2 regions of the Flavonifractor sp. An91 genome follow, and region 1 is predicted to be linked to the other one. Evidence: riboswitches for the same ligand, from Rfam matches in the RefSeq annotation. Region 1 holds a riboswitch; the other holds the start of a gene.

The links. A riboswitch is a leader RNA that binds a small molecule or an ion and turns the genes downstream of it on or off. The one in region 1 is predicted to bind lysine.
Region 2: linked by a shared signal. The riboswitch ahead of asd (aspartate-semialdehyde dehydrogenase) and the one ahead of B5G42_RS10260 (3-keto-5-aminohexanoate cleavage protein) in region 1 are both predicted to bind lysine.

The regions. Positions count from the first base shown of each region.
Region 1 covers NZ_NFHA01000016.1:24,822-30,912, forward strand. Annotated here, with positions in the region: gene B5G42_RS10250 (hypothetical protein) at 1-734, shown strand, start outside; gene B5G42_RS10255 (MutS-related protein) at 715-2,214, shown strand; lysine riboswitch at 2,419-2,596, shown strand; gene B5G42_RS10260 (3-keto-5-aminohexanoate cleavage protein) at 2,718-3,536, shown strand; gene B5G42_RS10265 (L-erythro-3,5-diaminohexanoate dehydrogenase) at 3,616-4,656, shown strand; gene ablA (lysine 2,3-aminomutase) at 5,086-6,091, shown strand, end outside.
Region 2 covers NZ_NFHA01000003.1:1,031-7,121, reverse strand. Annotated here, with positions in the region: gene B5G42_RS02815 (AI-2E family transporter) at 1-830, shown strand, start outside; gene dapB (4-hydroxy-tetrahydrodipicolinate reductase) at 866-1,633, opposite strand; gene dapA (4-hydroxy-tetrahydrodipicolinate synthase) at 1,657-2,550, opposite strand; gene asd (aspartate-semialdehyde dehydrogenase) at 2,559-3,644, opposite strand; lysine riboswitch at 3,797-3,969, opposite strand; gene B5G42_RS02795 (SpoIID/LytB domain-containing protein) at 4,068-5,753, shown strand; gene queA (tRNA preQ1(34) S-adenosylmethionine ribosyltransferase-isomerase QueA) at 5,750-6,091, shown strand, end outside.

The DNA.
Region 1 (6,091 bases):
TGATGACCCCCCTGGGACCGGTGGCTATTTTCCGCACTCTGTCTGACGGCTATGTTCAGCTGGCCGGACCCTCTGCCGCCGGACAGCTGCGCCCCCTGACCGCCCGCTTCATGGAATTGGGGGCCCAGCGGGTCCTCATCGACGGGGCCGCCGGACGGAAGTCTCTGGCTGGCGCCGGTGTGGAGGGCGTGGCCCTGCTGTGTACCGGTGCCTCTCTGGACCGGGATATGGACCTGGTGGTATCGGAGACCGCCCACACCTGCTGGCTCTTTGACCGGAAAGTACCGGAGCACGCCGGTCTGCGTTCCGCTCTGGAGGGCGTGGAGGACCGCTTTGCTCTGTTTGAGCTGGACGGCACACCTCTGGAGCTGCCTTTGGACGAAGGCGGCAGTCCCAAGTGGAACAAGCTGCCCCGCCGCCCCCTGGCGGTGTGGGCAGCGGGAGGGGTTACCGACCCCCTGCTCAAAACTCTGGCCCGCCGGGGAGCCCCCACTACCCTGGTCACCCAGGACGCCACCCACCTGCTGGCGGGCCGGGCCGCCCTGGAGCTGTTCCAGCGCAACGGCGGCCAACTGGCTGTCCGCCGGGAGCTGACCATCGCCGCGGTGGCGGCCAACCCCTGGTCTGCCTACGGCTGGCACTTTGAACCGGATAAATTCATCTCCGCCCTGCGGCAGGCCATCCACCTGCCGGTGGTCAACGTGAAGGAGGATCATGATGGAACTGACGCATGAACTGCGGGAAAACGCAGGGTTTCAGTGGGTACTGAACCGGCTGAGTCCCATGTCGCCGTTCGGCAAGGCAGCCGCCCGTTCCCTGCGGTGGTACGGCCCCGGAGAGGAGGCCGCCCTGGAGGAGGAGCTGGACAATGTGGCCCTGGCCATGGAGCTTTGGAACGCGGGCACCACCGCCCCTCAGACCGAGGGCTGCGGCTGCGGCCCGGTGCGGCTCACCGAGGCCGAGCGCAAGGACGCCGCCGCTGCCCTGCGGGGTGTCACCCGCTGCCTGCCCCTGTTTCACGACATCCGGGGCTCCTTCGACCGGGACCCCGGCGCCCCCTTCGATCTGGTGGAGCTCTTTGAGATCAAGCATTTCCTGGTCACCCTGGAGCAGCTGGTCCAGGCCTATGCCGCTCTGCCCCCCATGGCCGGGCTGTCCTTCCCCTCCCTGGCCGACGCCCTGGAGCTGATGGACCCGGAGGGCCGCCGTCTGCCCACCTTCTCCGTTGTCAATTCCTACCACAACGACCTGGCACCCCTGCGCGCGGAGAAGGCCAAGCTGGAGAAGGCCATCCGCATGACCATGGAGGACAAGCGGGGCCCCCTGATGGAAAAGCGCCGTGTCCTGGCGGTGGAGGAGGATAAGCTGGAGCTGGAGGTCCGCCGGATGCTCACCGGCAAGCTGATGGCCTACAAGCAGGCCTTCCTGGACAACATGGAGACTCTGGGCCGTCTGGATCTCATCGTGGCCAAGGCCAAGCTGGCTCTGCGGTACAACTGTGTCCGGCCCGCCCTCAGCGCCGACAAATCCATCACCCTCCGGGGGGTGCGCCATCCTCAGGTGGAGGAGGATCTGGCTGAGCGGGGCGAACAGTTCACCCTGCTGGATCTGGATCTGAAACCGGGCTGCACCGTCATCACCGGCGCCAACATGGGCGGCAAGACCGTGTCTCTCCGCTCCACCGTGCTCTCCCTGCTTCTGTGCCAGTGCGGCTTCTTCGTCTTTGCCCAGTCCGCCACCCTTCCCCTGTTCCACCGGGTGGAGCTCATCCTAGCCGACAGCGGCCCCGGCGCCGGCGGCCTGTCCTCCTTCGGCAAGGAAGTCCATCTGCTGGACAAGCTGCTGCGGGAAACCCACGGCCAGTTCTTCTTCGTGGCTCTGGACGAATTCGCCCGGGGCACCAACCCCCAGGAGGGCGCGGCCCTGGCCCGTGCTCTGGTGCGTCACCTGAGCAGTCTGGACTGCGTGGCCCTCATGACCACCCACTACGACGGGGTGTCCGACGTGGCCGCCGCCCACTACCAGGTGGCCGGTCTGGTGCGGGACATCCAGGGCGACGAGGGGGACGATCCCCGCAAGCGGATCGCCCGCCGGATGGACTATCGGCTCCTTCCCGCCCCTCCCGGAGCCCCCTGTCCCCGGGACGCCCTGCGGGTGTGCCGGCTGCTCAAACTGGACGATACCCTCATGGAACTCTTCCAGGCCGACCTGTAAATTTTCCCTGCTCCGGCAGGCGGTTCACGCCGCCTGCCGGAGTTTTTGCCCTTCCAGTTCTGGTTACCATTTGGTAAGCACTATCCCGCTGTAGCGTACAAAAGTCTACAGAACAGAGAAAAATTTTGTGAGCCTAATTTTTCAAAAAATAGTTGACAAACAAAATTGGCTGGGTTATAGTGTTTTTGTCAAAAGTAAATAACACGCATGGATAGAGGCGCGGAGCGCAAGGTAGCAGAGCAATGATAAGGGCAGGCGAGCCCGATGTACTCTGTGAATGTCCGCTCCGCCGAAGGGGGACGTGAATCGTACAGCCCTCCCCCTGAGCCGTGGGCCCAGTGCTTACGGATTGTCATGAGTCACATGAAGCGCTATTTGTGTCTGAACGAGAGTTTCCCCTCCCGCGGACATGAGTAGTGTTTTTTTGTTCATGAAGCGCTATCTCGCCGGAGGAATACATCTTCTGCCGGCGGGGTAGCTTTATTTTTTCGAGGAGGCGTGTCATGGAAAAGCTTATCATTACCGCGGCCATCTGCGGCGCAGAGGTCACCAAGGAGCACAATCCCGCTGTCCCCTATACCGTGGAGGAAATGGTCCGTGAGGCCAAGAGCGCCTTTGACGCAGGCGCTGCCGTCATCCACGTCCACGTCCGTGAGGACGATGGTACCCCCACTCAGGACCGGGAGCGGTTCCGGGTGATCCTGGACGCCATCAAGGAGGCCTGCCCCGGCGTGATCCTGATCCCCTCCACCGGCGGCGCCACCGGCATGACTCCTGAGGAACGGCTCCAGCCCACCGAGCTGTGCCCCGAGATGGCCACGCTGGACTGCGGCACCTGCAACTTCGGCGACGATATCTTCGTTAACGATATGCCTACCATGCGGGCCTTCGGCAAGCGGATGCTGGAAAACAACATCAAGCCCGAGTATGAGTGCTTCGAGATCGGCCACCTGGACACCATCGTGAACATGGCCAACAAGGGTCTGGTCCCCGGCGCTCCCATGCAGTTCAACTTCGTGCTGGGCGTGTCCGGCTGCACCCCCGCTACCGTGGGCAACCTGGACTACCTGGTGAAGCAGATCCCCGCCGGTTCCACCTGGACCGTCACCGGCATCGGCCGGGGCGCCTGGCCCATGGTTGCCGCCGGCATCGTGATGGGCGGCAACGTCCGCGTGGGCTTTGAGGACAACATCTACCTGGAGAAGGGCCACAAGGCCGCCTCCAACGGCGAGCTGGTCGCCAAGGTGGTCCGCCTGGCCAAGGAGCTGGGCCGCGAGATCGCCACTCCCGATGAGGCCCGGAAGATCCTGTCCCTGGCCTGATCTCATTCCTTTGTTTTACTTATCTCCCCAACCATATATCTCCCCAACCAAACATTAAACGAAACAGGAGGAACTTTCTATGCAGAAGAAAGGCAACAAGTACGGCACTCACCGCGTCATCGAGCCCAAGGGCCTGCTGACCCAGGCTGCCAAGAAGATCGACAACACCATGGAGTGCTACTCCAATGAGATCCTGTGCGACGTTTCCGCTCTGAACATTGACTCCGCTTCCTTCACCCAGATCTATGAGGCCTGCGAGAAGGACCTGGCCAAGACCGAGCAGATGATCCTGGATATCGTCAATGAGCGCGGCAAGATGCAGAACCCCGTCACCGGTTCCGGCGGTATGTTCATCGGCACCGTCCGTGAGATCGGCGAGGATCTGCAGGGCAAGATCGACCTGAAGGTGGGCGACAAGATCGCTTCTCTGGTCTCCCTGTCCCTGACCCCCCTGAAGATCAACAAGATCAAGGCCATCCACCCCGAGATCGACCGCGTGGACGTGGATGCCCAGGCTATCCTGTTTGAGTCCGGCCTGTATGCCAAGCTGCCCGACGACATGAGCGAGGAGCTGGCTCTGGCCGCTCTGGACGTGGCCGGTGCTCCCGCCCAGACCGCTAAGCTGGTGAAGCCCGGTGACTCCGTGCTCATCCTGGGCGGCGCCGGCAAGGGCGGCATGATGTGCTGCTACGAGGCCATGAAGCGCGTTGGCCCCACCGGTAACGTGGTTGCCCTGGTCATCTGCCAGGAGGACGCCGACCTGCTGAAGAGCATGAACCTGTGCCACCACGCCATCGTGGGCTCCGCCACCAACCCCACCGAGGTGCTGGAGAAGTCCCTGGCCGTCAACAACGGCAAGGAGTACGATGTCTCCATTCTGATCGTGAACGTGCCCGCCTGCGAGATGGCCGCCATTCTGCCCGTCCATGACAACGGCGTGGTGTACTTCTTCTCCATGGCCACCGATTTCGCCAAGGCTGCTCTGGGCGCCGAGGGCTGCGGCAAGGACGTCACCATGATCGTCGGCAACGGCTACACCAAGGACCACGCCGAGATCACCCTGTCCGAGCTGCGTGAGAATCCCCAGCTGAAGGCCTACTTCGAGAAGAAATATCTGTAAGATATTCTGAGCTGTCTGTGCAGCTCGGACGCCAGCGCCAGCTGGCCGCGCCTTTTGGCGCGCAGAACGCGCAGCGTTCCCGCAGGGGCAATTCAGTTGCCCCGAGGATGTCAAATCACGGGGCCCCCGCGCAATGGAACATTGCGTGGGGCACTGCGTGAGAATCCCCAGCTGAAGGCCTACTTCGAGAAGAAGTACCTGTAAGTTCCTGTTTTACCGATTTCCAGATTATTTCCCATTTACTTTGTGACTTACCTGTCCCATCGACAGATGAGCTGATTGATGTGATCGTTCTGCGGCCGACGATTCCGGTCCGGTCCTGCCGGAGAAACTCTCCTCCCCAACCCTTTCTCCCCCCGTTCCGGTTCCCGGTCCCCGACGCCTGCGGATGGCACATCCCCACATTGATTTAGAAAGGATGACCTTGTTATGGTAGAGTCCCGCCGTAAGATTCTGTTCCCCGATGTGACTGACGAGCAGTGGAACGACTGGCATTGGCAAGTCAAGAACCGCATCGAGACTCTGGAGGACCTGAAGAAGTATGTGGATCTGACCCCCGAGGAAGAGGAAGGTGTTAAGGCCTGCCTCGGCACCCTCCGCATGGCCATCACTCCTTATTATCTGTCCCTGATTCAGCCCGGCGATCCTCACGATCCCGTCCGGCTGCAGGCCGTCCCCACCGCCAAGGAGCTGCATCAGTCCGCCGCCGACCTGCTGGACCCCCTGCACGAGGATGAGGACTCCCCCGCTCCCGGTCTGACCCACCGCTATCCTGACCGCTGCCTGCTGCTGATCACCGACCAGTGTTCCATGTACTGCCGTCACTGCACCCGCCGCCGCTTCGCCGGTCAGAACGACGCCGGCCTGCCCGTGGATCAGGTGGATCAGGCCATCGAGTACATCCGCAACACTCCCGTCATCCGTGACGTGCTGCTCTCCGGCGGCGACGCTCTGCTCTGCTCCGACGAGCGCCTGGAGTACATCATCGCCAAGCTGCGTGAGATCCCCCACGTGGAGATCGTCCGCATCGGCTCCCGTACCCCCGTGGTGCTGCCTCAGCGTATCACTCCCGAGCTGTGCAATATGCTGAAGAAGTATCATCCCATCTGGCTGAACACCCACTTCAACCATCCCAACGAGATCACCCCCGAGTCCGCCAAGGCCTGCGCCATGCTGGCTGACGCCGGTATCCCTCTGGGCAACCAGAGCGTGCTGCTGGCCGGCATCAACGACTGCGTCTACACCATGAAGAAGCTGGTCAACGAGCTGGTCAGAATCCGGGTGCGCCCCTACTACATCTATCAGTGCGACCTGTCCATGGGCCTGGAGCACTTCCGTACTCCCGTCAGCAAGGGCATCGAGATCATCGAGGGCCTGCGCGGCCACACCTCCGGCTTCTGCGTGCCCACCTTCGTGGTGGACGCCCCCGGCGGCG
Region 2 (6,091 bases), on a different contig from region 1:
ATATGCAGACCTACCTGACCAGCCTGGATCAGCTGGTGCAGGATCTGACCGAGCAATTTGATCTGGATGCCGACGCCATCAACGATATGTTCGGTAACTTCCAGAACATGATCAGCAACATGACCGCAAAAGCGGCGGAGGCCCTGCCCCAGCTGCTGGATGTGGGCTTTGCCATCGGCAGCGGCGTGATTGCGGGCATCACCGCTCTGATTTCCTCCATCTATATGCTGGCGGGGAAGGACCGGCTGGTACCCCAGCTGAAAAAGCTCCTCTACGCCACCGTGTCCAAGCGCCGGTCCGACTGGCTGCTGGGGGTATGCGGTCAGGCCAACCGGGTATTCGTGGGCTTTATCAACGGTAAGATCATCGATTCCGCCATCATCGGCGTGCTCTGTTTCATCCTGTGCGCCATTTTCCGGATCCCGTACCCCATGCTGGTTAGCGTTACCGTGGGTGTCACCAATGTGATCCCCTTCTTTGGGCCCATCATCGGCGCCATTCCCTGTCTGTTTATTCTGGTGATCGTGGACCCCTGGGCCGCCCTGCGGTTCTTTGCCCTGGTCATCGGATTGCAGCAGTTTGACGGCAACATCCTGGGGCCCAAGATCCTGGGCGACAGCACCGGCCTGTCCGCCATCTGGGTGCTCATCTCCATTGTCACCTGCGGCGGCCTGTTTGGCTTCCCCGGCATGATCCTGGGCGTGCCCACCTTCGCTGTGCTCTATGCTTTGGTTCGGGAGTGGGTCAACAAGCGTCTCAAGGCAAAAAAAATCGACGGCAACGGCAAGCCCCTGGAGGAGCAGCCCCAAACGCCGCCGGACAAAGAATGAAAAAAGACCGCCCATTGGGCGGTCTTTTTTTGCTGTTAGGAAAGGGTGGCCTGGACCAGATCAGTCATGGAGTAGAGACCAGGGGCCTCCATACCGGCAAGAAATCGGGCCGCCCGGATGGCGCCGGAGGCAAAGACCTCTCGGCTCATGGCGGAGTGGCTCAGGGTGATGACCTCATTCTCACCGGCAAAGATCACGTCGTGATCTCCCACGATGCCGCCGCCGCGGACAGAGCAGATGCCGATCTCCTCCTTGTCTCTGGCCTTGCGGACGCTGTGGCGGTTACACACATAGTCGGGCTGGTAGGGAAGAGCGGATGCCGCCGCGTCGGCCAGCATGAGGGCGGTGCCGCTGGGGGCGTCCACCTTTTTATTATGGTGTTTTTCCACGATCTCAATATCGTAGTCCGTCCCCAGAGCCGCGGTGGCCTGGCGTACCAGGGCCAGCAGCACATTGACTCCCAGGGACATATTGGCGGAGCGGAACACGGGGATGACCCGCGCCGCCTGGTCGATGGCGGCCAGCTGCTCCTCCGAGTAGCCGGTGGTGGCCAGCACTGCCGGGATGTTCCGCTGCAAACAGAAGTCCAGCAGAGCGGGCAGGGCAGCAGGGGAGGAGAAGTCGATGAGAGCGTCAGCCTGCCCCTGGAACTCAGCGGGGGAGGAGAACACGGGGAAGTCCCGGTCACCAGTCCCCAGCAGGTCAAATCCGGCGGCGATTTCCAGGTCGGGCTGGGCGGCGCACAGATGCTCCACCGCCCGGCCCATCCGGCCGTTGCAGCCGGAGAGGATCAAACGAAGCATTTCCAACATCCTTTCCCGGTGGCTCAGGCGGAGAGCAGTCCCACCTTGACCATAGACTGACGGAGGGTTTCCAGCGGTCCGTCGCTCATATCGCACAGAGGCAGGCGGAGGGAGCCGATGTCGTAGCCCGCCAGATTCATGGCAGCCTTGATGGGAATGGGGTTGACCTCCAGGAAGAGGGCGTCAATGAAGTCCATGTAGCCCAGCTGAAGGGCGGCGGCCTGGTCAAACTTGCCCTCCAGGCACAGGTGGGTCATCTGGATCATGACCTCGGGGGCGATGTTGGCTACCACCGAGATGACGCCCTTGGCGCCCAGGCTCATCATGGGGACCACCTGGTCGTCGTTGCCCGACCAGACATAGAAGTCGTCGCCGCAGATGGCCAGGGTGTGGGCCAGCAGAGAGAAGTTGCCGCTGGCCTCCTTGACGCCGTTGATGTTGGGGTGCTGGGAGAGCACCTTGTAGGTCTCGGCGGTGAAGGAAACGCCGGTGCGGGAGGGCACATTATAGAGGATAATGGGCAGATCCACCCGGTCGGCAATGTATTCGTAGTGCTTGATGAGGCCGGTCTGGGACGCCTTGTTGTAGTAGGGGGTGACGTGCAGCAGGGCGTCGGCACCGGAGTCCTGAGCGTGCTGGGACAGGTAGACGGCGGCGGAAGTATCGTTGCTGCCCGCGCCGGCAATGACCTTGACCCGGCCGTTCACCCGCTTGACACAGTATTCCACGGCGGCAATGTGCTCCCGGATGGTCAGGGTGGAACACTCTCCGGTGGTGCCGCAGACGCAGATGGCGTCCAGGCCCCGCTCGATCTGCTCGTCGATGATTTTCCCGAACTGATCGTAGTTGATGGCGCCGCTGTGGTCAAACGGGGTGATGATGGCGGAACAGGCTCCGGTAAAAACAGGCTCTCTCATAATTAGGGTTACCTCCTTGAAATGTAACCCTCCGCGCACAGAAGTTCGGCAAGAAGGACTGCGCCGCCCGCGGCGCCGCGAAGGGTATTGTGGGACAGGCAGACGAACTTATAGTCGTACTGCGTGTCGGGACGCAGACGGCCAATGCAGACCGCCATACCGCCCTCGGTCATCCGGTCCAGCCGGGTCTGAGGACGGTCGGGCTCCTCAAAGTAGTGCAGGAACTGCTTGGGAGCGGAGGGCAGGGCCAGCTCCTGGGCACGGCCCTTGTAATTTGCCCAGATCTCTTTGATCTCCTCCATAGAGGGTTTGTTCTCAAAGCGTGCGAACACAGCGGCCATGTGGCCGTTGGACGCGGGCACCCGCAGACACTGGGCGGTGATGGCGGGGGACTGGGCGTTGACGATGACCCCGTTCTCCACCTTGCCCCACAGCTTCAGGGGCTCCTGCTCGCTCTTCTCCTCCTCGCCGCCGATGTAGGGGATCACATTGTCCACCATCTCAGGCCAGGTGTCGAAGGTTTTGCCCGCGCCGGAAATAGCCTGATAGGTGCAGACCAGCACCTGGTTCAGGCCGAAGCCGCGCAGGGGGTGCAGGGCGGGAACATAGCTCTGGAGGGAGCAGTTGGACTTAACGGCAATGAACCCGCGCTCCACCCCCAGTCGCTTTCGCTGGGCCTCGATGACTTTGATATGCTCGGGATTGATCTCCGGCACCACCATGGGCACGTCGGGCGTCCAGCGGTGAGCGGAGTTGTTGGAGACCACGGGGCACTCGTGCTTGGCGTAAGCCTCCTCCAGAGCCTGAATCTCTTCCTTCTTCATATCCACGGCGGAAAAGACAAAATCCACCTGGGAGGCAATGGCCTCGATATCGGCCTGGGCGTTCATGACCACCATCTTTTTGGCCTCTTCGGGCATGGGATTCTCCAGAGCCCAGCGGGAGCCGATGGCTTCCTCATAGGTCTTGCCGGCGGAGCGGCTGCTGGCCGCAATGACAGTGAGCTGGAACCAGGGGTGATTCTCCAGCAGGGAAACAAAACGCTGGCCCACCATACCGGTGCCGCCGATGACGCCTACTTTGTATTTTTCCATGACCATACCTCCGTTGCTCAAAGTTTATTCCAACACCGGCCTGTCTCAGACCGGAAACTCATAGCGAAAAGAAAAAGAAAATCAGCAGTTTACAGAACTGCTGATTTTGTACTATAATGACAGGGACAGTGCGTCCCCGACCATACCAGACAAAAGCAGACAGCACTCCGCCGCGTGTGCGGCGACAGTCGAACGGATCTTATCCGGGCGACCAGGCAAACGCACCACCGGGAGCGTCCCTTCGGCGGCCTCCCCTTTCACGCGGTTCACCGGGCCCGGCACCCTCACCACGCTACTCTTGAAGAGCCGCGCCTCTATCCTGCAAATGTAATTTCGCTATTTAGTTTGCAAAATTGTACCACAAGTTCTGGCAAAGTGTCAACGAAAGCGAGATGGGATTTCCGCCAAATGAAAACAGGAAAGATGAAAAAAATTGTGCAGATTGCAGCTCTGGCCCTGGCTATCGTCCTTCCGTTGAGCCAGTCTCCGGCTTCCGCCGCCTCGGTGGCGGTGGATCCCACCATTAAAGTGGGTATCTTTTACGGCTCCAACGCCCTGCCTGGCGCCAACCTGCTCAACGATGTGGGCAGCGGGTACCGGCTGGGCTATTATGACGACAACCGGGTGTTTCAGCAGCTGGCCGCCACCAGTGAGACCGCCATCTCGGTGGTCAAAACCCAGAATGTCTACTACGGCAAGGTGGGGACATGGAGCGGCTATTACGACACCATTACCTCCAATATCGCCGTGGGCTGCTGGCATTTGAAGCTGCCGGGCAGCTACAGCTCCTACAACGAAGCTGCCGCGGCCGCTTCCGCCCATTCCGGCGGCTTTGCGGCCTGGATCGATGGAGAGTGGCAGGCCAGAGTGGGCGCCTACCTGGACAAGGAATCCGCCCAGGCGGCTCAGTCCAGCCTGGGTCTTGGGGGCGCCGAGGTGGTTGGTACCTCCAGCGCCGGGGTGTCGGTGGTCAAGACGGGCACCAGCCAGATCCTCTTCCAGTTTGACAGCGCCTCCAAGAGCCTGGGCATCAAGCCCGGCCTGGACGACAGCGTCAAGACCGAGACCATTTTTCGGGGCAATACCTATTATGGCGGCTTCCAGTACCAGCGGACCGGCGGCGGCAACCTGACGGTGAGCAACGTGATCGGTCTGGAGGACTATGTACAGGGGGTCATCGTGCGGGAGATGAGCTCCTCCTGGCCCCTGGAGGCCCTGAAGGCCCAGGCGGTGTGTGCCCGTACCTACGCCTACCGCAACTATACCGCCAGCAAGCACAAGAGCCAGGGCTTCGACATCTGCAACACCACCTGCTGTCAGGTTTATGAGGGCATGAAGCGGGTGACGGCCTCCAGCAGCAAGGCGGTGGAGGAGACCTACGGCGAATACGCCTGGTACAACGGCTCCCTCATCGACGCGGTGTATTCCTCCCACGACGGCGGCGCCACCGAGAGCGCCGTCAATGTGTGGGGGAGCAACGTGGCCTACCTCATCGGCAAGTACGACCCCTATGAAGCGTCGGTGGCCAGCAAGGTTCCCAACTATAACTGGACGGTGACCTATACGGCCCAGGAGCTCACCGACCTGCTCAATTCCAAGGGCTATACCAACTCGGGCATCGTGGACTTCAAGGTCACCAAGACCAGCCCCACCGGCAATGCCATTGAGATCACCTTCACCGACTCCTCCGGCAAGAGCTGGAGCAAGATCCGGGACGACTGCCGCACCTTCCTGGGGCTGCGGTCCATCCATTACACCGTGTCCAGCTCCGCCGGCAGCGGCTCGTCCGGCGGGGGAGGGAGCTACACGGTGAACGGAAATGGTACCCTCGGCAGCCTGGACGGGGCCTATGCCATCGACGGCAGCGGTTCCACCTCCAAGCTGAGCGGCGACGTGTACATCATCGACGGCAGCGGCCAGGTGACCCAGGCCACGGCATCCGGCGGCAGCGGCGGAGACAGCTCCACCGTGTTCACCATCACCGGCTCCGGCTGGGGCCACAACGTGGGCATGAGCCAGTGGGGCGCTTATGCCATGGCCCAGCAGGGCTATACTTATCAGGATATCCTGACCTTCTACTATACTGGAATAGAGGTGCGCAAGCCATAAAGACGTCTGATTTTGACTTTTACCTGCCGGAGGAGCTGATCGCTCAGACTCCTCTGGAGAAGCGGGACTCCTCCCGGCTGCTGGTACTGGACAAGCACACCGGCGAAACGAAACATATGCACTTTTTCGATCTGCCCACTCTGCTGAGACCGGGAGACTGTCTGGTACTCAACGACTCCCGGGTGCTGCCCGCCCGGCTCATCGGCCACCGGGAGCCCGGTGGGGGAGCGGTGGAGGTGCTGCTGCTCATCGACCGGGGCAATAAGACCTGGGAGTGCCTGGTGCGGCCCGGCCGCAAAATGAAGCCTGGTACCCGGGTGTCTTTCGGCGAGGGCCAG